Regions from separate parts of the Streptosporangium sp. NPDC048886 genome, predicted to be linked through region 1. Evidence: riboswitches for the same ligand, from Rfam matches in the RefSeq annotation. Region 1 holds a riboswitch; each other region holds the start of a gene.
What was found. A riboswitch is a leader RNA that binds a small molecule or an ion and turns the genes downstream of it on or off. The one in region 1 is predicted to bind cyclic di-AMP.
Positions count from the first base shown of each region.

Region 2: it holds a riboswitch for cyclic di-AMP, as region 1 does, so the genes downstream of both, ACZ6R6_RS37775 (hypothetical protein) here and ACZ6R6_RS40230 (CHAP domain-containing protein) in region 1, are expected to answer to the same signal.
Region 3: it holds a riboswitch for cyclic di-AMP, as region 1 does, so the genes downstream of both, ACZ6R6_RS34275 (C40 family peptidase) here and ACZ6R6_RS40230 (CHAP domain-containing protein) in region 1, are expected to answer to the same signal.
Region 4: it holds a riboswitch for cyclic di-AMP, as region 1 does, so the genes downstream of both, ACZ6R6_RS08020 (C40 family peptidase) here and ACZ6R6_RS40230 (CHAP domain-containing protein) in region 1, are expected to answer to the same signal.

Region 1 covers NZ_JBVJHH010000047.1:2,311-7,269, forward strand. The annotation lists gene ACZ6R6_RS40210 (DUF6716 putative glycosyltransferase) at 1-328, opposite strand, end outside; gene ACZ6R6_RS40215 (hypothetical protein) at 325-1,374, opposite strand; gene ACZ6R6_RS40220 (oxidoreductase) at 1,523-2,395, shown strand; gene ACZ6R6_RS40225 (TetR/AcrR family transcriptional regulator) at 2,411-2,986, shown strand; cyclic di-AMP (ydaO/yuaA leader) riboswitch at 3,359-3,496, shown strand; gene ACZ6R6_RS40230 (CHAP domain-containing protein) at 3,517-4,221, shown strand; gene ACZ6R6_RS40235 (ABC transporter substrate-binding protein) at 4,720-4,959, shown strand, end outside.
Region 2 covers NZ_JBVJHH010000040.1:77,681-82,639, forward strand. The annotation lists gene ACZ6R6_RS37770 (ATP-binding protein) at 1-1,378, opposite strand, end outside; cyclic di-AMP (ydaO/yuaA leader) riboswitch at 2,055-2,203, shown strand; gene ACZ6R6_RS37775 (hypothetical protein) at 2,441-3,028, shown strand; gene ACZ6R6_RS37780 (alpha/beta fold hydrolase) at 3,199-4,059, shown strand; gene ACZ6R6_RS37785 (hypothetical protein) at 4,107-4,478, opposite strand; gene ACZ6R6_RS37790 (roadblock/LC7 domain-containing protein) at 4,490-4,903, opposite strand.
Region 3 covers NZ_JBVJHH010000034.1:39,472-44,430, reverse strand. The annotation lists gene ACZ6R6_RS34285 (branched-chain amino acid aminotransferase) at 1-411, opposite strand, end outside; gene ACZ6R6_RS34280 (3-isopropylmalate dehydrogenase) at 584-1,630, opposite strand; cyclic di-AMP (ydaO/yuaA leader) riboswitch at 1,798-2,026, shown strand; gene ACZ6R6_RS34275 (C40 family peptidase) at 2,014-2,658, shown strand; gene ACZ6R6_RS34270 (hypothetical protein) at 2,721-2,843, opposite strand; gene serA (phosphoglycerate dehydrogenase) at 3,156-4,745, opposite strand.
Region 4 covers NZ_JBVJHH010000005.1:185,258-190,216, reverse strand. The annotation lists gene ACZ6R6_RS08030 (TetR/AcrR family transcriptional regulator) at 214-831, opposite strand; gene ACZ6R6_RS08025 (LuxR C-terminal-related transcriptional regulator) at 1,048-1,248, shown strand; gene ACZ6R6_RS08020 (C40 family peptidase) at 1,419-2,381, opposite strand; cyclic di-AMP (ydaO/yuaA leader) riboswitch at 2,474-2,624, opposite strand; gene ACZ6R6_RS08015 (amino-acid N-acetyltransferase) at 2,963-3,616, shown strand; gene ACZ6R6_RS08010 (RDD family protein) at 3,858-4,959, shown strand, end outside.

The DNA of each region.
Region 1 (4,959 bases):
AGATCCCCGGCAGTCCGGAGACGAACACCGGTCTCGGGGTCAGGCCGGCGAGCACCTCGCTGACCAGCACGTCCACCACCGGTCCGGTGCAGGCGACCAGCACCACGTCGGGTCCGAGCCGCTCGGCTGCCCGGCGCAGCGCCCGGGCCGACAGCACGGGCGGGTCGGCGGCCGCGTCCGGGACGGCCGCGTGGATCTGGGCCGGGGAGGGCGTGATGGGCGTGCGGATCACCGTCAGCTCCGCCGTACAGCTCGAAGGCAGGTCCGCGAGCAGGTAGGCGGCCCACTTCAGGTAGGAATCCGAGTCGGCCACGGCCAGGATCTTCACCCGGTGACTCCAGTGTCGTGATGGGCGAACATTGACAGATGGGAACGGAGTGAGGGGGCCGCCTGGGCGGTCCACCACTCGTCGGGGACCTCCACCGTCTCCACGGTCACGCCCCGGGCCGACAGCAGGACCCGCAGGGAGGTGACCGCGGTGGACGGCAGGCTCAGCACCCGCTGTTCGGCGGCCAGCCCCCGCAGGGTCATCTCGGCGGGGATCCCGCCGTCGTAGACGGTGATCCCGGGCTGCTCCCCGACCCGGGCGAGATCGTGGGGGTCCTCCCTGCGGTGCGGGAAGTAGGCCACCGGCCCGGACGAGCCGAGCCCGGCCAGCCAGGTGAAGTAACGGTCACGGTGGATCAGGCCGTTGCGGACCAGCGAGGTGCCGAGCACGACGGTGCGCTCCTCGGGGCGCGGCCTGCGCAGGGGCTGTGACCGGAGCCAGGCGAAGTCGTGGGTGACCAGCTCGGCCCCCCTGTCCCGTACGGCCCGCGCCAGCTCGGCGGGGACGGGCAGCGCCGTGAAGATCGACAGCCGGCCGGACCGGGCCGCGGCGCGCAGCCGCAGGCCGGCCGCCGTCCCCAGCGCGCTCCTGAGCCCGGCCCTGAGCGGGCCGGCGGTGGCGCGGGCCCGCAGCAGCGGCGTCCAGATCCGCCCGGCGAGCAGCTCCAGGAGCCTGATGGTGGCCAGGCCGTCGTCGACGATCACGATGCGTCCCGGCAGGGCGGTCAGCCAGCCGGCCTGCACCCTGCCGGAGAACGCGTCGCCGACCGCCCATGTGGTGCCCCGGCGGGGCCTGGGCATCTCGGGCCCGGGGGCGGCCAGCTCCAGCCCGTCGGGAGGGCCGAGCCGGGAGATCTCGCGGCGGGTGAGGACGAGCGGTCGCAGCCCGGCGCGGGGCACCACCCGGGCACGGGCGCCGAGCAGCCCGGCGTGGTGGGCCTCCACGGCGCAGAGCATCTGCAGCGGGGACTCCACCCAGGCTATGGCCGAACCCTGCTCCCGCGCGTGGTCTCGACCGTGCTCCACGCCGGGCGATGACCCGTTCACGACGGCCTCAACCTAACCCGGATGTCTTACATGGCCGGGAACTGCGGGTGAACACCTGAATATGCCCACTTGCGCACTCCGCGGAGACAGATCTACCGTGGTGTACGGAACCGTTTCGTACACTCAGCCGCACCCCAGAGGAGCGAACATGTGGACTCCCGACGACATCCCCGACCTGACCGGCTCCACCGCCGTGGTCACCGGGGCCGGCGGCGGCATCGGGCTGCCGACCGCGGCGCAACTGGCCAGGCACGGCGCCCGGGTCGTCATGACCGTCCGCGACCTCACCCGGGGCGAGGCCGCGGCGGAGACGGTCCGGTCGCAGGCGCCGGGCGCGCGGGTCGAGCTGAGCCGGCTGGACCTGGCCGACCTGGGCTCGGTGCGGGACTTCGCCGCCGCCTTCGACGGGCCCCTCGACATACTGGTCAACAACGCGGGGGTCGGCATGATCCCCCGGCAGACCACCGCCGACGGCTTCGAGATGCAGTTCGGCACCAATCACCTGGGACACTTCGCCCTGACCGGGCTGCTGCTGCCGCACCTGCTGGCCCGGCCCGGCGCCCGGGTCGTCACGGTCTCCAGCGACGCGCACAGCCTGGGCCGGATCGACTTCGACGACCTGGGGCTCGAACGCCACTACGGGCGCTTCACGGCCTACGGCAGGTCGAAGCTGGCCAACCTGATGTTCACGCTGGAGCTGCAGCGCCGGGCGGGGGGACGGTTGCTCAGCGTGGCCGCGCACCCCGGCGCGACGGCCACCGGCATCATGAAGCTGGGCGTGCTCACCAGGCCGGTCAACACTCTCATGCGGCTGGCGATCCAGTCTCCGGACAAGGGTGCGGTCCCCTCCCTTTACGCCGCCACCTCTCCCGAGGTGGCCGGGGGCCTGTTCGTCGGCCCCGGCCCGCGACCGCTGACCCCCTCGCCCAAGGCGCTGGACGAAAGTGTGGCCCGGCGACTGTGGGAGACGTCGGAGGAGCTCACGGGCGTACGATTCAAGGCGATCACACAGCACTCGTGACCCACCGGAGGCACCTTGCGTCTCGACCCCAGGCGAGAGCGGGCGATTCTCGACGCGACCGTGGAACTGCTCTCCGAAGTCGGGTTCGACCGCATGTCCGTCGACCAGATCGCCAGGCGGGCCAGCGCGAGCAAGGCCACGATCTACCGCCGCTGGCCGGGCAAGGAGGCCCTGGTGGTGGACCTGGTCCGCAACCATCTGGAGATCGACGTCGCGCCGCCGCCCGACACCGGGTCGATGCGCGGTGACCTCGTGGCGGTGGTGGCCGGGTTCTGCCGGATCCTGGAGCAGCAGCACAGCCTGGTCTTCGGGCTGGTGCCCGCCCTGCTCACCACCCCCGCCCTGGCGGCCGCCCTGCGCGAGCACGTGCCGCGGCCCGACATCACCGGCACCACCCCGCTGCTCGACCGCGCCCGCGAGCGGGGCGAGCTGCCGGGGCCGGTCGATCCCGGCGAGATAAGGACGGTCACCGAGGCCCTGGTCTGGCACCGGCTGCTCATCACCGGCAAGCCGCTGGACGAGGGCTTCGTCGAGGAGACGGTCGACCGGGTGCTGATGCCGCTGATCCACGCCTGGGCCGGCCCGAAATAATGATCAAAAAGGGTGTTTTCGCAGGTAAAGCGGCCCTCTTTTAAAAGATCTACGATGATGGTGGAGCCCTGGGGCGGAGCGGGGACGGCACGGCGGCCCGCCGGCGGCGCCGCCGCCCGCGAACGCCTGTCACACAGGCGTTTCCCGCTCCGCGCCGGCCGGCGGGCGCGGGCTGGTCGATCTTGAGGATGACCAAGTCTTCCCCCCCGGATCGGGCGTATTCCCAAGTCAAGGCAATGTGCCGCACTTGTAATCGTTTGTCCGGTTCACGTAGCTTCTACTCATTCCTGGTGAACGCCTAGGTCAACCGAGGCCTACACGTTGCCATCACATTGCCCGACCGTGCTCCATCGGAACGGATCACTCCGCCGGTGAGCACGGCCGCCGAATCCGCGAATCTCGCGGAACCGGGGAACCACGTTCTTGGGGTGAATCGGCGCCTCCGCGCGCCGTAGGGCACTTCCCAGCCCGAACCCGTCAGCTAACCCGGTAGGCGGCATGAGAAGCGAAGCAAGGAGTTACACCCCCGCATGGCCAAGAACCGCCTCACCCCCAAGACCCGTCACCTGGCCCGCATCGTTCTGGGCGCCTCCATCGCCCTGGGCGGCACCGTCGTAGCAGTCCCCGCCGCCCTGGCGGACACCCCCGGGCAGGCCCCCGTCGCCGCCCCTCCGGTCGAGGCCTCCAAGACCGCCAAGACCTCCAGGACTCCCCTCCAGGTCCAGGCCGAGCGCCTGCCGAAGGTCACCGCCGCGCAGGTCCTGCACATCGCCGCCAAGCAGGTCGGCGTCTCGGAGAACGCCCAGGGCGGCGGGACGAAGTTCCAGTCCTGGTACGTCTCCTCCGTCCGCGCCAAGGAGACCGTCGCCCGTGACGGCGGCAACGTGCGGGCCTACGCCAACGCCCCCTGGTGCGCGATGTTCGTCTCCTGGGTCGGCGAGCAGGCCGGCATCCGGCCCACCATGGGCTGGGACGCCTACACCGTCGCCCACGCCCAGTGGTTCAAGGACAACAAGCACTGGGGCACCGTCGCCAAGCCCGGCGCCGTCGTCTACTTCGACTGGAACGGCGGCAAGCGCATCAGCGGGATCGACCACGTCGGCTTCGTGAAGAAGGACAACGGCGACGGCACGATCAGCACGATCGAGGGCAACACCGGCAACGGCAAGGTCGAGCAGCGCGTCCGGCCCAAGTCCCAGGTCGTCGGCTACGGCTACCCGGTCTACAGCGGCTGACACGACAGACGCGCAGGCCGTTCCACGGCCACGGGTTCACAGCCACGGGAAGGGGCCCGGCTCATTCGAGCCGGGCCCCTTCCGGCGTCCGCCCACCCCGGCGGCGAGGCCCGCCGAAGCCACCGGATCCGCCGGCGCCCAGGACCCGTCGGGCCGGCCCCACCGTTGATCATCTCAGCGCGCGGTGGGACACCGCCCGCCCGCCGGCGAGGCGGCCTCCCGCACGAAATGTCCTGACGTGTCACCATTTGATGGGAGCGCTCCCAAACAGCTATCTGGGGAGATTGTGAACTACATGCCTGTTCATCCCCCCTGAGCGGCCCAGATGTAACGGTTGAGTTTCGGCATATTGACGTCCCGGTTGCCTATCGTCCACTCTTCGTGGGAGCGCTCCCAAAACGCATTGAGGAAACACCCCATCGCCGGCCGCGTTTGTCGGGGACCGGTCCGCGATGTCACCTCCCACCGATTCGGGCGACCACCTGAGAGGGGTCCGGAATGTTGAACAACAAGCGGCAGGGCAAGCTCGCCGCGGTCGCGGTCATGGCGGCCACCGCCCTGGCGATCACTTCCTGCGGTTCGAGTGAGCCCGCCAAGCCCGCGGCCGGCGGCGGCAGCTCCGCGCCGGCCGCCGAGCCGGTGACCATCACCGTGCACACCTTCGGCGGCGGCGAGAACTTCGGCTACGACAAGGCCGTGGAGACGTGGAACGCCGCGCACCCGAACATCCAGGTCAAG
Region 2 (4,959 bases), on a different contig from region 1:
TCAGCGGCAGGGCGTGCAGTACGAGCAGGACCGACAGCAGCGCTCCGGACGCCGGGGTCGCGAACGGCTCAGGCACCTCCGCGTAGAGCAGCCCGGCTCCGGCGGGCAGCGCCACGGCCAGCACCACCAGGGCCCAGTCCAGCGCCGCCGTCCCCCGCCAGCCCGCCGCACGGCCGTGCCGGTGGGCGTCCCGTCGGCTGTCGCCGTAGCGGAGCCGGGGGAACGGGCGGGGGCGGCCGGGCGCGGGGGCGGCCGTGAGCGGGAGGCGGACCTGGACCGTCCAGCCGCGGGGCGGCGGGGGAGTCCGCGCCGTCTCCGTCGCGGACGCGGGGCCGTACGGCGGGGCGCGGTGCGGGAGGGGGCCGGCACACCGGCCGGCGCGTGGGTCGTCGTCCTGGTGGAGGCGCCGGCCGGCACGCGGATCGTTGTCCGCATCGACGCGCGGGCCGGCGTGCAGGGTGCCGCCGAGGGCGCCGACGGCCCGGCGCAGGGCGGCGAGGCCGGTGCCCGCGCCCAGGCCGGAGACGGCCGCCGGGCCGCCGTCGTCGGTGACCGTCACCACCAGCCAGCCGGTGGCGGCCGACGTGACGGGGCCGGCGGCGGCCTCTGCCGCCGGAGGGCCGGCGACGACGGATGTGACCCCCGGGCCGGTGGCCGGAGCGGGCACCGAGCCGGTGGCGGCCGGTGCCGCCGAGGTGTCGTGGACGGCTTCCACCCGGACGTGGACGGCGGCGCCGGTGGCGTAGCGCATCGCGTTCGTCAGAGCCTCGCGGACCACGCGGAAGGCGACCGCGGCGAGTTCCGGCGGCGCGGTGGCGACCGCGCGGTGGTAGGTCACACCGGGACGGCCGATGAGGAGGGTGTCGATGTCGCCGAGGGCGGGGGCGTGGCCGCGGCGGTCCAGGACGCAGAGGCGGTCGAGTTCGGCCACGGCCTGGCGGCCCGCGTCGGCGGCATGGGTGACGGCCTCGGCGGCGCGGACCGGGTCGCCGAGACGGAGGGCGGCGGCCGAGGCGACCACGATTCCGGTGAGCCGGTGGGCGGCCACGTCGTGGAGTTCGGCGGCGAGACGGTCGCGTTCGGTGATGGCGGCCAGCCGGGGCACGGCCTCGGCGGCGGCCCGGTAGGCGGCGAGCGCCGCACGGTCGGCCCTGCGGCGGCGGTGGGAACGCCCCATGGCCCACGCCATCGCGGCGCCGCCCGCCGTGAGCCCTCCCGCTCCGACGGAGTCCTGGAGACTCCCGCCGTGTATCACGGCCACGAGGGTGACGGCCAGCGCGGCGGCGACCGCTCCGATCGCCGCCGGCCCGGCCGTGCCGTACACCGCCAGTGTGTAGAGGACCGTGAGGAGCACCGCGCAACCGAGGGCGATCAGCACGGGCCCACACTACTGTCGGCATCGCCCGCGGCCGCGGGCCCCGGGCGGTGCTCACCCGGACGGCGGACCCGGGCCGCCCGCCGGATCCGCCGGGACGCCGGGAGCCCGGGGCCGGGAGGAGCCCGTGAACGGTGGGTGTGGGAGCCGTTGACCGGGCTGGGGCCGGTGTCCTCCGCCTGTCGCCGGCGTCGGCGGTGCCGATCTCGTTCCGGTCCTACGGCGGCTGGATGTCATGACCGCGGCTTTGCCCGGAGCGGAGTCGGGCATTCCTGGATCTTCCGGAAAGCAGATGTAGGCCCGGCTGACAGGCGTTTTCCTCGACTCATGGGCGTGTGCGGAGGTAATGAGCGCCGTCGACAAAGGGCCGGCACGCCGGCCGCGGCCATAGTGAGGGAGATCCCGGCCCTGTCCGCCGAGGGGCCGCACCCAGCCAGGAGAATGAGCGTTTCCCCAGCTCAACGGCATGATCAGCAATAAGTCGTTAAGTAACTCTCCTAACAGTTCCAACGGGGTCGGCGTTCCCGGGGGGCACGGTCAAGGCTTGGCCAATGGCCTTTTCTTGGCCGTTGAGGTAGATCTTCTGGGGTTTCCATGGGTTTTGTTTTGCTTTGCCCCCGAATGGGGGGTAGTGTCCTATTCGTGATCGGTTGGCGACCTGCCCTTCAATGGAAGGAGCGGCCGGCCGACGTCGAATTCCGGAGGCCGTCAGGCCACGGGAACCGGGGACCCACTTCTTGGGGTGAATCCGCCGCGAACATGCGGCGGTAGGGCAACTCCACCGCCCGAATCCGTCAGCTAACCCGGTAGACGAGATGGAGAGGAGATCACCACATGGGGCACCACGCCCTCCTGCCGCCGGCGTCCACCCCGTTGGTGCCGGCCCTCTAAGACTTCCTCGCCGCGTCCGAATGCGGCCCCCGCCGCGCTCCGCGTAGCGCCTGCACAGCTTGCTACGCCTCTTCTGTCCTGTGAGCGCGTATCCGCCTGCGCCTCTTTACGGCGCACGCGCCTCCCCGTTCCCTCGCGAAAGAGTCTTTTTTCCTCATGCGTTTCTCCCTTGGTATGCGTAAGAACCGTTTCGTGGCCGCCGCCCTCCTGGGTGCGAGCGTCCTGACCTCCTCGGCCGTCGTCTCGGCTCTTCCCGCAGCGGCTGACACCGGCGCCTCCACCCCCGGCTCCGGCTCCGGCTCCGAGGTCGCCCTCCTGAAGGGCTCGACCAAGGCCTCCTACTTCTGGGACGACTCCTCCGGCCGCGCCGGGGACACCGGCCTGCCCGCGAGCGGCAAGCCGATGCAGAAGGGCATGATCGCCAGCCCGAGCTGGCCGCTGATGACCGAGGGCTACGTCATCTACAAGGGCAAGAAGGCCAAGTTCTTCGTCGGCGACCGCGGCCCCGGCGTGCCCTCCAGCAGCGGTGTCATGATCGACCTCGACGCCAAGTCCTTCGCCGACCTGACCGGCGGCACGTTCAACTCCGACACGCTCGGCGTGGACGGCAACGGTGGCATGGGCCACATCAAGGTCGACTACGTCATCACCAAGTGGGGCAGCGGCCCGGGCAAGAAGAACCGGCCCGTGCCGTTCTCCGAGGGCGCCTGGGGCCGGATCGACAACAACCCGGCCACCCCGCCGCAGGTGGTCAACAAGTAACCCGAGGCTCGCCTCCCCCGCGAGACTCGCCCCCGCAGAAGCTCGCCTCCCGCGAAGACAGGAGCGGACGCCCACACCGGGCGTCCGCTCTTGCTCTCATTTCCACAGAATGACATTCTGTCCGGCATGACCAGCATGGCATCCGGTGTGACCGGTGCGGCGGGAGCGTCGTGACCCGGCGTGCCCGGGCGAACGGCATCGAGCTCGCCTACGACACCTTCGGTACGCCCGGAGACCGCCCGCTCCTTCTGATCATGGGGCTCGGCGCCCAGCGCATCCACTGGGACGAGGGGCTCTGCGAACTGCTCGCCGACCGCGGGCACCACGTGGTCCGCTTCGACAACCGGGACGCCGGGGAGTCCACCCATCTCCACGGCGCCGCCGTGCCCGCCTTCGGCGGCGACGGGCGGCCCCCCTACCTGCTGGGCGACATGGCCGACGACGCCGCCGGGCTGCTCGACGCGCTCGGATGGGAGTCCGCCCACGTGGTCGGCGCCTCGATGGGCGGCATGATCGCCCAGACGCTGGCGATCCGCTCCCCGCGCCGGGTGCGCAGCCTCACCTCCATCATGTCCACCCCCAGCGTGCACGCCGCCCCGCCCACCGAGGCCGCGATGGCGGCGCTCATGGCGCCGGTCTCGCTCGACCGCGAGGCGGCCATCCGGCAGTCGCTGCTGACCTGGGAGGTCATCGGCTCGCCGGGCTACCCGCTCGACCGCGAGCGGATCGCCCGGCTGGCCGGGCTGAGCTACGACCGCTGCTACGACCCGGCGGGGACGGCCAGGCAGCTCGCCGGGATCATCGCCTCCGGCGACCGCGCGCCGCTGCTGAGGGACCTCACGGTGCCCACCCTCGTGATGCACGGCGAGGACGACCAGCTCGTGCCGCTGCCCGGCGGGGTCGCCACGGCCGAGGCGGTCCCCGGGGCCAGGCTGATCACCTTTCCCGGCATGGGCCACGACCTGCCGCGCCCGCTCTGGCCCGAGTTCGTCGCCGCGATCGACGAGCTCACCTCCGCCGCCGAGCGTTGAGCTCCGGTACGGCCCGCGCCTCCCGGGGCGCAAGCCGTACCGGAGGATCAGATTTCGAGCTTCTCCTCGATACCGCGCATGCTGTGCCGCGCGAGCGCCAGGTTGGCCCGGCTGCGGTCCAGCGCCAGATAGAGGAAGAGCCCCTTGCCGCCCCGGCCGCTGACCGGGCGGATCACGTGGTACTGGCCGCTGAGCGTGATGAGGATGTCCTCGATGCCGTCCTTGAGGCCCAGCGACTCCATGGTCCGCATCTTGGCCTTGACGACCTCGGTGTTGCCGGCCGCGGCGATCTGGAGGTCCAGGTCCTTGGAGCCGCCGAGGGCGCCGAGGGCCATGCCGCTGTTGTAGTCCACGACCACCGCGCCGAGGGCACCGTCGATCGCCATCATCTCCTTGAGAGAGATGTCCATGTTGCCCATGTCTTCTCCGATCACTGGGATATCGATATGCGGGACGTGATGGCGGCCAGGTTCGCCGCCGTCTTGCGGCCCTCCAGTCGCAGCAGCCCGAGGTTGGTCCCCGGGCGGGCGAGAACTGTGAGGACGATTTCCGGGCCCGCGGCGTAGAAGGCCGCGTAGCCGTTGGTGCCCGAGATCAACGTCTCCTCGAAGGCGCCCTTGCCGGCCATGTCCGTCATCCGGCGGCTGAGGGCCAGCATCGCCGACGACAGCGCGCCGATCTGCTCGACGTCGCCGTCGAGGTCGCTGGCTATCGTCAGGCCGTCCACGCTGCACGCGATGCTTCCGTTCACATCCGTCATGCGCTCCCGCAGCAGCGTCATCTCCCGGCGTATCTCGTCACGTAGCAGCGCCGCCTCCCGGCGCGCCTCGTCACGCGCTTCCACGGGCGTCCTCCTTCCGATCAGCTTCAGCGTCCGCAGCCTTATAGGCATCGGATCAA
Region 3 (4,959 bases), on a different contig from region 1:
GGTGGGGACCCACTCGCGATCGGTCTGGACGAGGAGCTCCAGCGACTCGACGAACGCCTCCTCGGGCAGCTCCGGCATGGCCATCCGCACCGCCGACTGGTTGAAGCGGGCGGCGTTGGCGTAGGGCCGGAAGGCCGCGATCGCGCCGCCGTCCTGGCGGTATGCCTTCAGGCCCTCGAAGAGCTCCTGGGCGTAGTGGAAGACCGCGGTCGCCGGGTCCAGGCTCAGCGGGCCGTACGGCATGAGCCGCGCGTCGTGCCAGCCCTCTCCCTCGGTGTAGTCGATCGAGATCATGTGATCGGTGAATGTCTGCCCGAACCCGGGGCTCGCCAGTACCTGCTCACGCTCGGCTGCGGTGCGAGCGTGGTCGGAGAGCTGCACGTCGAAGCTGAGCTTCTGAGCGGTGGTCATGGCGGAGATCCTTCTCTTGAGGCGGTCTGCCCTTGGGTCCATTCTGCGGTGGACTCAGGTAACGGGAAACTACTGCATCTATGTCGAAAACCGGCACTGCAGGGATAAACGAAGACGCGCCTGGCGGCTCCAGTGAGCCGCCAGACGCGTCTGAGTGGGGGAGGCGGCTCTGTCAGCCGGCTACTCGGGCGGTGATGTCGTCACCGATCTCGTGAGTGGTCCGGCCGGTCCAGCCGGTAAGCCGCTCGACCAGGTCGTCGGCGACGGCCTGCTCGACCTTGGCGGCCTCGTCGGCCAGTCCGAGGTGGTCCAGGAGCATGGCGACCGACAGGATCGTGGCGGTCGGGTCGGCCTTGCCCTGACCCGCGATGTCGGGGGCGCTGCCGTGGACCGGCTCGAACATGCTCGGCGCGGTCCGGTCGGGGTTGATGTTGCCGCTGGCCGCCAGGCCGATGCCGCCGGCGACGGCGGCGCCGATGTCGGTGATGATGTCGCCGAAGAGGTTGTCGGTGACGATCACGTCGAACCGCTCCGGCTGGGTGACGAAGAACATCGAGGCCGCGTCGACGTGGCAGTAGTCGGTCTGGACGTCGGGGTATTCCAGACCGACCCGGTCGAACGTGCGGGCCCAGAGGTCACCGGCGTAGGTGAGCACGTTGGTCTTGTGGACCAGCGTCAGCTTCTTGCGGGGACGGCCGAGCGCCTTGTCGAAGGCGTAGCGGACGACGCGCTCGACGCCGAAGGCGGTGTTCAGCGACTCCTGGGTGGCGACCTCGTGCGGGGTGCCGCGGCGCAGCACGCCGCCCGCGCCCGCGTAGAGGCTCTCGGTGCCCTCACGGACGACGACCATGTCGATGTCTTCGGGGCGGGCCTTGCCCAGCGGGGTCTCGACGCCGGGGAAGAGCTTGACCGGGCGGAGGTTGACGTAGTGGTCGAGCTCGAAGCGGAGCCTGAGCAGCAGGTCGCGCTCCAGGATGCCCGGCGGCACGCTGGGGTCGCCGATCGCGCCGAGCAGGATCGCGTCGTATCCGCGCAGCTCGTCCAGGACCGCGTCGGTAAGGGTCTCACCGGTCCGGTGGTAGCGCTTGGCGCCGAGATCGTAGGTGACGGTCTCCACCTTCGTGCCGACCGCTTCGAGCACCTTCAGGCCCTCGGTGACGACCTCGACTCCGATCCCGTCCCCGGGGATGACTGCCAGACGAATGTTGCGCGAATCCATGCAGGCACCTTACCGGTCCGTCTCGGTAATCGAACACCGATCTCACCCATCGGACATTTTCGCGCGTACGGGACTCATGATCCACAGCCGTCCCGGCCGCTATGATCCCTTTGTCCGCTTTTGCGACGTATTGACCCTTTCGTTAAGTTTCGTTATGGTCCTCTGCATTCGAACCGATGCCTAATCCGCCGGGCCGTCCCCCCTTTCGGCCTGCGCGGAGCCGGGGAACCACTTCCGGGACCCACGGCCGCCCAGGACTCCGCGCTTCGCATGGCGGAGCCATGTCCTGAGCCGCCTTCACGGGTCCCTTGGGGCGAATCAGCGCTTCGCGCGCCGTAGGGCGGCCTCCACGCCCGAGCCCGACAGCTAACCCGGCCGGCCCTATGGAAGGAAGCATCCTGTCCGGCAAGATTCACCCCCGCGTCCTGTCCCTGTTCGTCGCCGGCGCCGCCGTGCTCGCGACCCCGTCCCTCGCGCTGGCCGACTCCCCCAAGGCCGACTCTCCCAAGGCTGACGCCCCCGCGCCCATCACCGCCACCGCGCCGCTGACCGGGCCCAAGCTCAAGGAGATCATCACCAAGAAGGCCCCCGTGCCCGCCTGGAAGCAGGCCGTGAAGTGGGCCATGTCCAAGCGCGGCACGCCCTACGTCTGGGGCGGCACCGGCAACGGCGGCTTCGACTGCTCCGGCCTGATGCTCCGCGCCTACGGCGCCGCCGGGATCAAGCTGCCCCGCGTGGCCGCCGCCCAGTACGCGGCGTTCTCCAAGAAGGTCTCCTGGAAGAACCTCAAGCCCGGTGACCTCGTCTTCTTCCACAACCTCGGGCACGTCGGCATGATCACCAAGCCGGGTTACATGGTCCACGCCCCGCAGACCGGCGACGTGGTCAAGGAGGAGAAGCTCAACTCCTGGCGTCGCAGCACGTTCGTCGGCGGCGTCCGTCCCGACCGCACGGGCGTCAAGCTCGCCGCCGAACAGGCCAAGCTCGCGGCCCAGCCCGCCCCCACGATGCTCCAGGCCACCCCCTGATCCCCGGAGGGCGCCGGTCACCCGGACCGGCGCCCCGCAGGTCGGATGAGAGCCCTACCCGGCTAGCGGGTGGGAGCGCCCCCGTTGTCGCGGCGGTCCAGGGCGGTCTGGAGCGCGTCGGCGGCCTCGTCTTCGGCGTCTTCGGGACGGTTCCAGGGATACATGTCGTACATGGCGATTCTCATCTCGGTCGCATGCGGGCAGGGAGAGATGGTCCGGACTCCGGTCACGGATCGGACCGGGCCTGAGTGCCGCGGGTCCGGATCGCGGACCGGCGGCGCGGGGCCGGCGTGCGCCACCACACCGCGGCGGGCTGCCGGCCTGCCCTGTCAGGCCCCGCCGCGGCAGGTAATGAGTGCGAGAACCTGGCGCATTTCCTGCCAGGTTACCCGCCCGTACGGACAGCGTCCCGCACTCCGTACACACTTCTCACATGCTGAGACACACAACGGCTGCCGCCCCCGGCTTCCCGGGGACGGCAGCCGTCGCCGTGCGCGCTAGTCGGCCAGGTCGACCGAGCGGCCGCTGTCGGCGCCGATCTCGGCGCCGATCACGTCGAGCACGTCGGCCGGGATGGCGGAGTCGACGGTCAGCGCGATGAGGGCCTTGCCGCCCTTCGCGTCCCGGGCCACCTGCATCGAGGCGATGTTGATGCTGTGGTCGCCGAGGATGCGGCCGACGACGCCGACGATGCCGGGGCGGTCGGTGTAGGTGAAGAACGACAGGTGGTCGGTCGGCTCGATCTCCATCTGGTAGCCGTTGACCTCGACGATCTTGGTGATCTGGCGCGGGCCCGACAGGGTGCCCGAGACCGAGACCGTCCGGCCGTCGGCCAGCACGCCGCGGACGGTGACGACGTTGCGCCAGTCGGGGCTCTCGGAGCTGGTGACCAGTTCGACGGTCACGCCGCGGTCCTTGGCCAGGAGCGGGGCGTTGACGTAGGTGACCGAGTCTTCGACCACGTCGGTGAAGATGCCCTTGAGCGCCGCCAGCTCCAGCACGCGGACGTCCTGGGCGGCGATCTCACCGCGGACCTCGACGTCGAGCCTGGTGGCGACCTCGCCCGCGAGGGCGGTGAAGACCCGGCCGAGCTTCTCGGCCAGCGGCAGGCCCGGCTTGACGTCCTCGGCGACGACGCCGCCCTGGACGTTGACCGCGTCCGGCACGAACTCCCCGGCGAGGGCGAGCTTCACGCTGCGCGCGACCTGGGTGCCGGCCTTCTCCTGGGCCTCGTGGGTGGAGGCGCCCAGATGCGGGGTGACGACGACCTGGTCCAGCTCGAACAGCGGGCTGTCGGTGACCGGCTCCTTGGGGAAGACGTCGATGCCGGCGCCGGCGACGCGGCCTTCCTTGATCGCCGAGTAGAGCGCGTTCTCGTCGATGATGCCGCCGCGGGCGACGTTGATCAGGCGCACCGACGGCTTGACCGTGTGGAGCTCCTTGTCACCGATGAGCCCGATGGTCTCCTTGGACTTGGGCAGGTGCACGGTGATGAAGTCGGCCTCGCGCAGGGCCTCCTCCAGCGAGACCAGGCGGACGCCCATCTGCGCGGCGCGGGCCGGCTGCAGGTAGGGGTCGTAGGCGATCAGCTCGACGCCGAACGGCTGCAGGCGCTGGGCGACGAGCTGACCGATCTTGCCGAGGCCCAGGATGGCGACGACCTTCTCGTCGAGCTCCACACCGGTGTACTTCGAGCGCTTCCACTCGCCGCCCTTGAGCGCCAGGTGCGCCTGGGCGACGTTGCGGGCGGAGGCGAGGATCAGCGCGACGGTGTGCTCGGCGGCGCTGGTGATGTTGGAGGTGGGCGCGTTGACGACCATGACGCCGGCCTTGGTGGCGGCCTCCACGTCCACGTTGTCCAGGCCGACGCCGGCCCGGGCGACGACCCGGAGCTTGGGGGCGGCCGCGATGGCCTCGGCGTCGACCTGCGTGGCGCTGCGCACGATGAGCGCGTCCACGTCGGCGAGGGCGGGCAGGAACTGGGCGCGGTCGGCGCCGTCGGTGTGGCGGACTTCGAAGTCCGCGCCCAGGACCGCGAGACCGGCCTCGGAGAGTTCCTCTGCGACCAGTACGACGGGCTTGTTCACAGGCTAGATCCTTAGAGACGTGGCGGCTGCTGCACGGACCTCACGTATTCTATCGGCGCTTGTGAACGCGTTCACGAGTGTCCCGCGATCCGAGACGGTCATCTGGGGTACCCACCCCCGAAGCATCCATGCGCGGAAAATTCAACTTGGTATTGCTCCAGAGAAAAGTTCACGATTACCCTCATAAGCCGTGGTCCCCTACCTATCGTTCCTC
Region 4 (4,959 bases), on a different contig from region 1:
CTTGCCCGCGGTCCCGGTTCTCGCACGCCGGTCCCGGGGCCCGCACGCCGGGCCCAGGCTCGGCCGGCCAGGCCCGGTGCGGCGCCGTCGCGAGGAGCCCCGGCTCCCCGGGCTCTCAGCTCCCGGGCTCTCCCTGTCGCCGGCTCTCAGCCGTTCACCGCCGCCGGCTCTGGGACCTCACCGCAGCCGGCCCCTGGGCTCTCACGGCCGCTCTCACGGTGTGTCCGCCCTCGCTCTCCCGGGAGTGCGGGCCAGCCCGGCCATGAGCCAGCGCAGCGCCTCGGCGAACAGCTCGGACGGCACCGCGGCGCGGTCGACGCGGCGTTGCGTGACGAGCCCCTCGAAGAGCCCGATGATCGCGGTCGCCACGGCGGCCGGGTCGTGTGCCGCGCAGCGCGGGGCCACCAGGCGGGCGACAGCCGTACGGGGAGCCCACCAGCGGGCGGCCAGCCGGTCGAGTAATTCCGGCCGGGTCAGCGCATAGCGCAGAAACTCCATTTCCAGCGTGCTCCAGGCCGTGTGCCGATCGGCCACTCCGGCCAGATAGTCGCCGAATGCCGCAAAGGCGGTCTCGTCGTCCTCACATTGGGAGGGGATTTCCCCGACGCCGTCAAGGGGATGGGGGGCGTGCTCGTCGAAGAGTGCGAGGAAGAGGTCATCTTTTCCGGTGAAATGTGAGTAGACGGCACCGACCGTGTGGCCCGCCCTGGAGGCGATCTCGTCGACCGAGGCCCTGGCGAAACCTTGTTCTGCGAAGACTTCGCCTGCGGCGGCCAGCAGACGCTTGCGGGTGCGCGCCTTGGCTTGGCTGCGACTTAACCGCAAAGGCACTGACATATCATGAGTACTTCACGTAGCGGGCGCTATGTCAATAGCGTCCGTCGCCCCTATGGAGATCGGAGCTTGACGACCTTTGAACAAGGCGTTTACCGTTCCTGACGGGCGGCCTTGATTCCAACATACTCACGCCTGAGTTCAGTGCGGGGGGAGCGACTCTAGATGGCATATCCCGAAGTGGATTCCCGTCGCGGCGAAAGCCTCCTGGGCATGGGCGAGATCGGTCTAAGTGACGAAGATCTCGTGCTCCTGGCAGAACTTGCCAAGGGCGTCACCGTGGACCGGGTGGGGCGTCGTCTCGACATCAGTGGCCGGACCGTCCGGCGCAGACTCCGTGGGATCTGCGACCGCATCGGTGTCGCCACGGCGATCGAGGCCGTGGCCTGGGCCGCCCGCCGCCGTCTGATCTAGCTCCTGCGGAGGGCCGGCCCGCCGCCCGGCCCGTGACCTCGGCAGGGAAGCGCGGGCCCGCCGCCGCCCGGCCCGCGATCTCGGCCGGGGATCACGGCTCCGGCCTCGATCAGGGCTCCGGCCTCGGCCGGGATCCCAGGGACCCCGGCGGCGGCCTCAGGCCCGGCGGCTCAGTCCGCGACCCGGACGCCTCCGGCGAAGGGCCGGTTGTCGATCGAGGCGATGTGGATGACGTCACCGGTCTGGGGGGCGTGGACCATCAGGCCGGCGCCGATGTAGATCCCGACGTGGTGCAGGTCGCTGTAGAAGAAGACCAGGTCGCCCGGGCGGAGCTGCTCTCTGGAGATGTGGGTGCCCGCGGTCCACTGGTCGCCGGTGTAGTGCGGCAGGCTGATGCCGACCTTCTGGTAGGCCCACATGACCAGGCCGGAGCAGTCGAAGGAGTTGGGTCCCTCGGCGCCCCAGACATACGGCTTGAGCTGCTGACTGAGCGCCCAGCGGGCGGCTTCGGCGGCCTTGCCGCTGCCGACGACCGGCACGCTGATCTTGACCCGGCTGCCCCGGGTGGTCTTGGCCCGGCTGCGCACCTCGCTGAACAGGTCGCTCTCGACCCTGGTGACGAGCCGCTCGATCTTGGTGCGCTTGGCGCCGATGTCGGACAGGAGGTCCTTGACCTCGGCGGTGCGGGCCTTGGCGCCGGCCTGCGCCCGCTCGGCGGCCTTGATCGCCTGGGCGACCTGGGCGACCTCCTCGTTCTGCTGCTGCTGGAGGGCGTAGCTCGTGGTCGCCAGGTCGAGGAAGGTGTCGGGGTCGGACGACTGGGTGAAGGCGAGGGTCGAGCCCAGGCCCCCCGACATGTAGTTGCTCTGCGCCAGGAGGCTGGCCTTGGTGCGCCGGGCCGCCAGCTGGGACTCGCTGACGGCGAGGGTCTTCTTGGCGCTCGCGGCGGCGCGCTGCGCCTGCTTGAGCTTGACCCGCCCGCCGTTGTACTGCTCGGTGAGCGTTTCGATCTCGGTGTGCAGCTTCTCGACCTGTTTGGCGAGCTCCTGGAGACCGGGCTGCGGGTCGGCGGTGGCCGAGACCAGAGGGGTGCCGAGGGTCAGGGAGGCGAACGCCAGTCCGATGACCGTCATGCGGCGGGTGAGTCCACGTGAGGCGTGTTCTCGACGGCGGGCATGTCTGCCCGCGCGCTCTCTCCCACGGTCACGCGTGCGCTTCACCAACAGGCTCCTCTCTCGGCCGCCTACCGGGTTAGCTGACGGGTTCGGGCCGGAGGCAGCCCTACCGAGGGTGCTGGTGCCACCTCGGATTCACCCCGGGGGACTAAAGGGTGGGTCCCCGGTTCCCCGGGTCCGGGGATTCGGCGGTTCAGCGCTTTAACATCGCTGACATCGAGCACGGACATTAGTGCAATTGGAGGTTCATGCTCAACCAGAACTACAAACTCGGTAGAGCTTTCACAACTGAAATGTCACGAGAAGATCACGCGACTTCATGATCGACATGCGCTCCAAGCTGGTTCTATGAGGCCCCGCGGCGTCTCGGCCGGAGGTCTCCGCAGCTCCATGACCATGTGAAAGGCGGGTTCCGCTCCGCTGTTCGCGCCTTCAGCCCAGCGTCATGAATCGACTACCGTGGGTCATCTGGTGGCTGCGGGTCACGAGTTAAGGGTGAGCCGTAATTCGAGCGCGCCGAGGACGTACGCTGATCGGTCATGGAGCAGGTTGCGCAGCATTCCTCCACCCCGGCCGCGGACGGCGCCGGGACCGCGGGGCGGCGGCCGGAGACCGACGTCGCGGGCGTGGACGCGGGGCAGGGGCCGCTGAGCCGGCCGGAGGCCGCTCCGGACGCGGCCGCGGTCACGGTACGGCGTGCCCGCACGCCGGACGTGCGTGCCATCCGGCGGCTCGTCGACACCTACGGAGGAGCCGGCCCGCGCCTCCTGGAGAAGGCCACGGTCACCCTGTACGAGGACATCCAGGAATTCTGGGTGGCCGAGCGGGCCGGCGCGGTCGTGGGCTGCGGGGCGCTCCACGTCCTATGGGAGGACCTCGCCGAGATCCGCACCGTCGCCGTCGACCCCGCCTGCCGGGGGCTGGGCATCGGTCACAAGATCGTCTCCGAGCTGATCCGCACCGCCGGCGGGCTCGGACTCCGCAGGGTCTTCTGCCTCACCTTCGAGGTCGAGTTCTTCGCCCGGCACGGATTCCGCGAGATTCAGGGCACGCCCGTCTCCCCGGAGGTCTACGCCGAACTTCTCGCCTCATATGACGAGGGTGTCGCCGAGTTCCTCGATCTTGAGCACGTCAAGCCGAACACCTTGGGAAACACCCGGATGCTGCTCCATCTGGCGCGCGATCAGGGCTGACGTGACCTTGACGGTTACTGATCAGAAAGATGACTGTTGATACCTATCTCGATACCTTGTGCTGCAGCAAGCATGTGAGCCTCACATATGGCCACATGCGCCGTCGAAGTAGTGAGGTGACGCGGTGAGCACCGGACAGCCGCCGTATCAGGATGATCCCGACCGCGATCGCACACCGTCGGGACAGCCGGAGTACGGACAGCACAATGCGGGTCGAGCCCCTGGCGAACATGATCCCGACGTGACAATTGTGGGATATCGATCGGATGCCTCACAGCCGCACACCGGCCCGGGGCAGACCCAGCCCGGTTACGGTCAGCAGCAGGGCTACGGCCAGCAGCAGGGTTACGGTCAGCAGCCGGGGACCGGCGCCTATGGCCAGCAGCCCGCCTACGGCCAGCAGCCCGCCCAGCCGGACTACGGCCAGCAGCAGGGCTACGGCCAGCAGCCCGCCTACGGGCAGCAGCAGTCCTATGGCCAGCAGCCCGCCCAGCCGGACTACGGGCAGCAGCAGGGCTACGGCCAGCAGCCGGGGACCGGCGCCTACGGGCAGCCTGCTTACGGGCAGCAGCCGGGGACCGGCGCCTACGGCCAGCCCACCCAGGAGCAGTCCTACGGCCAGCAGGGCTACGGTCAGCAGCCGGGGACCGGCGCCTACGGTCAGCCCGCCCAGGAGCAGTCCTACGGGCAGCAGCAGTCCTATGGCCAGCAGCCCGCCCAGCCGGACTACGGGCAGCAGCAGGGCTACGGCCAGCAGCCCGCCTACGGGCAGCAGCAGGGATACGGCCAGCAGGCTCCCGCCTACGGCCAGCAGGACGCCCAGCAGGGCTACGGGCAGCAGCAGGCGTACGGCCAGCAGCAGGCGTACGGCCAGCAGCCCGCCTACGGGCAGCAGCAGGGATACGGCCAGCAGGCTCCCGCCTACGGCCAGGGATACGCGCCGCAGGGCGCGACGCCTCCCGGCGCCCCCGCCCCGCTCGCGGAGTGGTGGCAGCGTCTGGTGGCCCGCATCCTCGACCTCCTGATCGTGGGCATCCCCGCCGGCATCGTCGGGTTCGTGGCCTCGCTGCCGTTCAGGGTGTCGTTCGACCCGGCCACCTACGAGGTGACCGGCAACATCTTCCTCCAGTCGATGGTGAACACGCTCATCGTCGGCGTGGCCCTCATCGGCTACGAGGTCTTCATGCTGGGGCGCAACGGCACCACCCTCGGCAAGCAGATCATCGGCATCAAGGTCGTCCCGGTGGGCGGCCAGCTGGTCAGCAACATCGACATGGGCAGCGCGCTCAAGCGGGCTCTCGTGCTGTTCGGCAGCTACATCGTCAACGGCCTCTCCGCCCTGC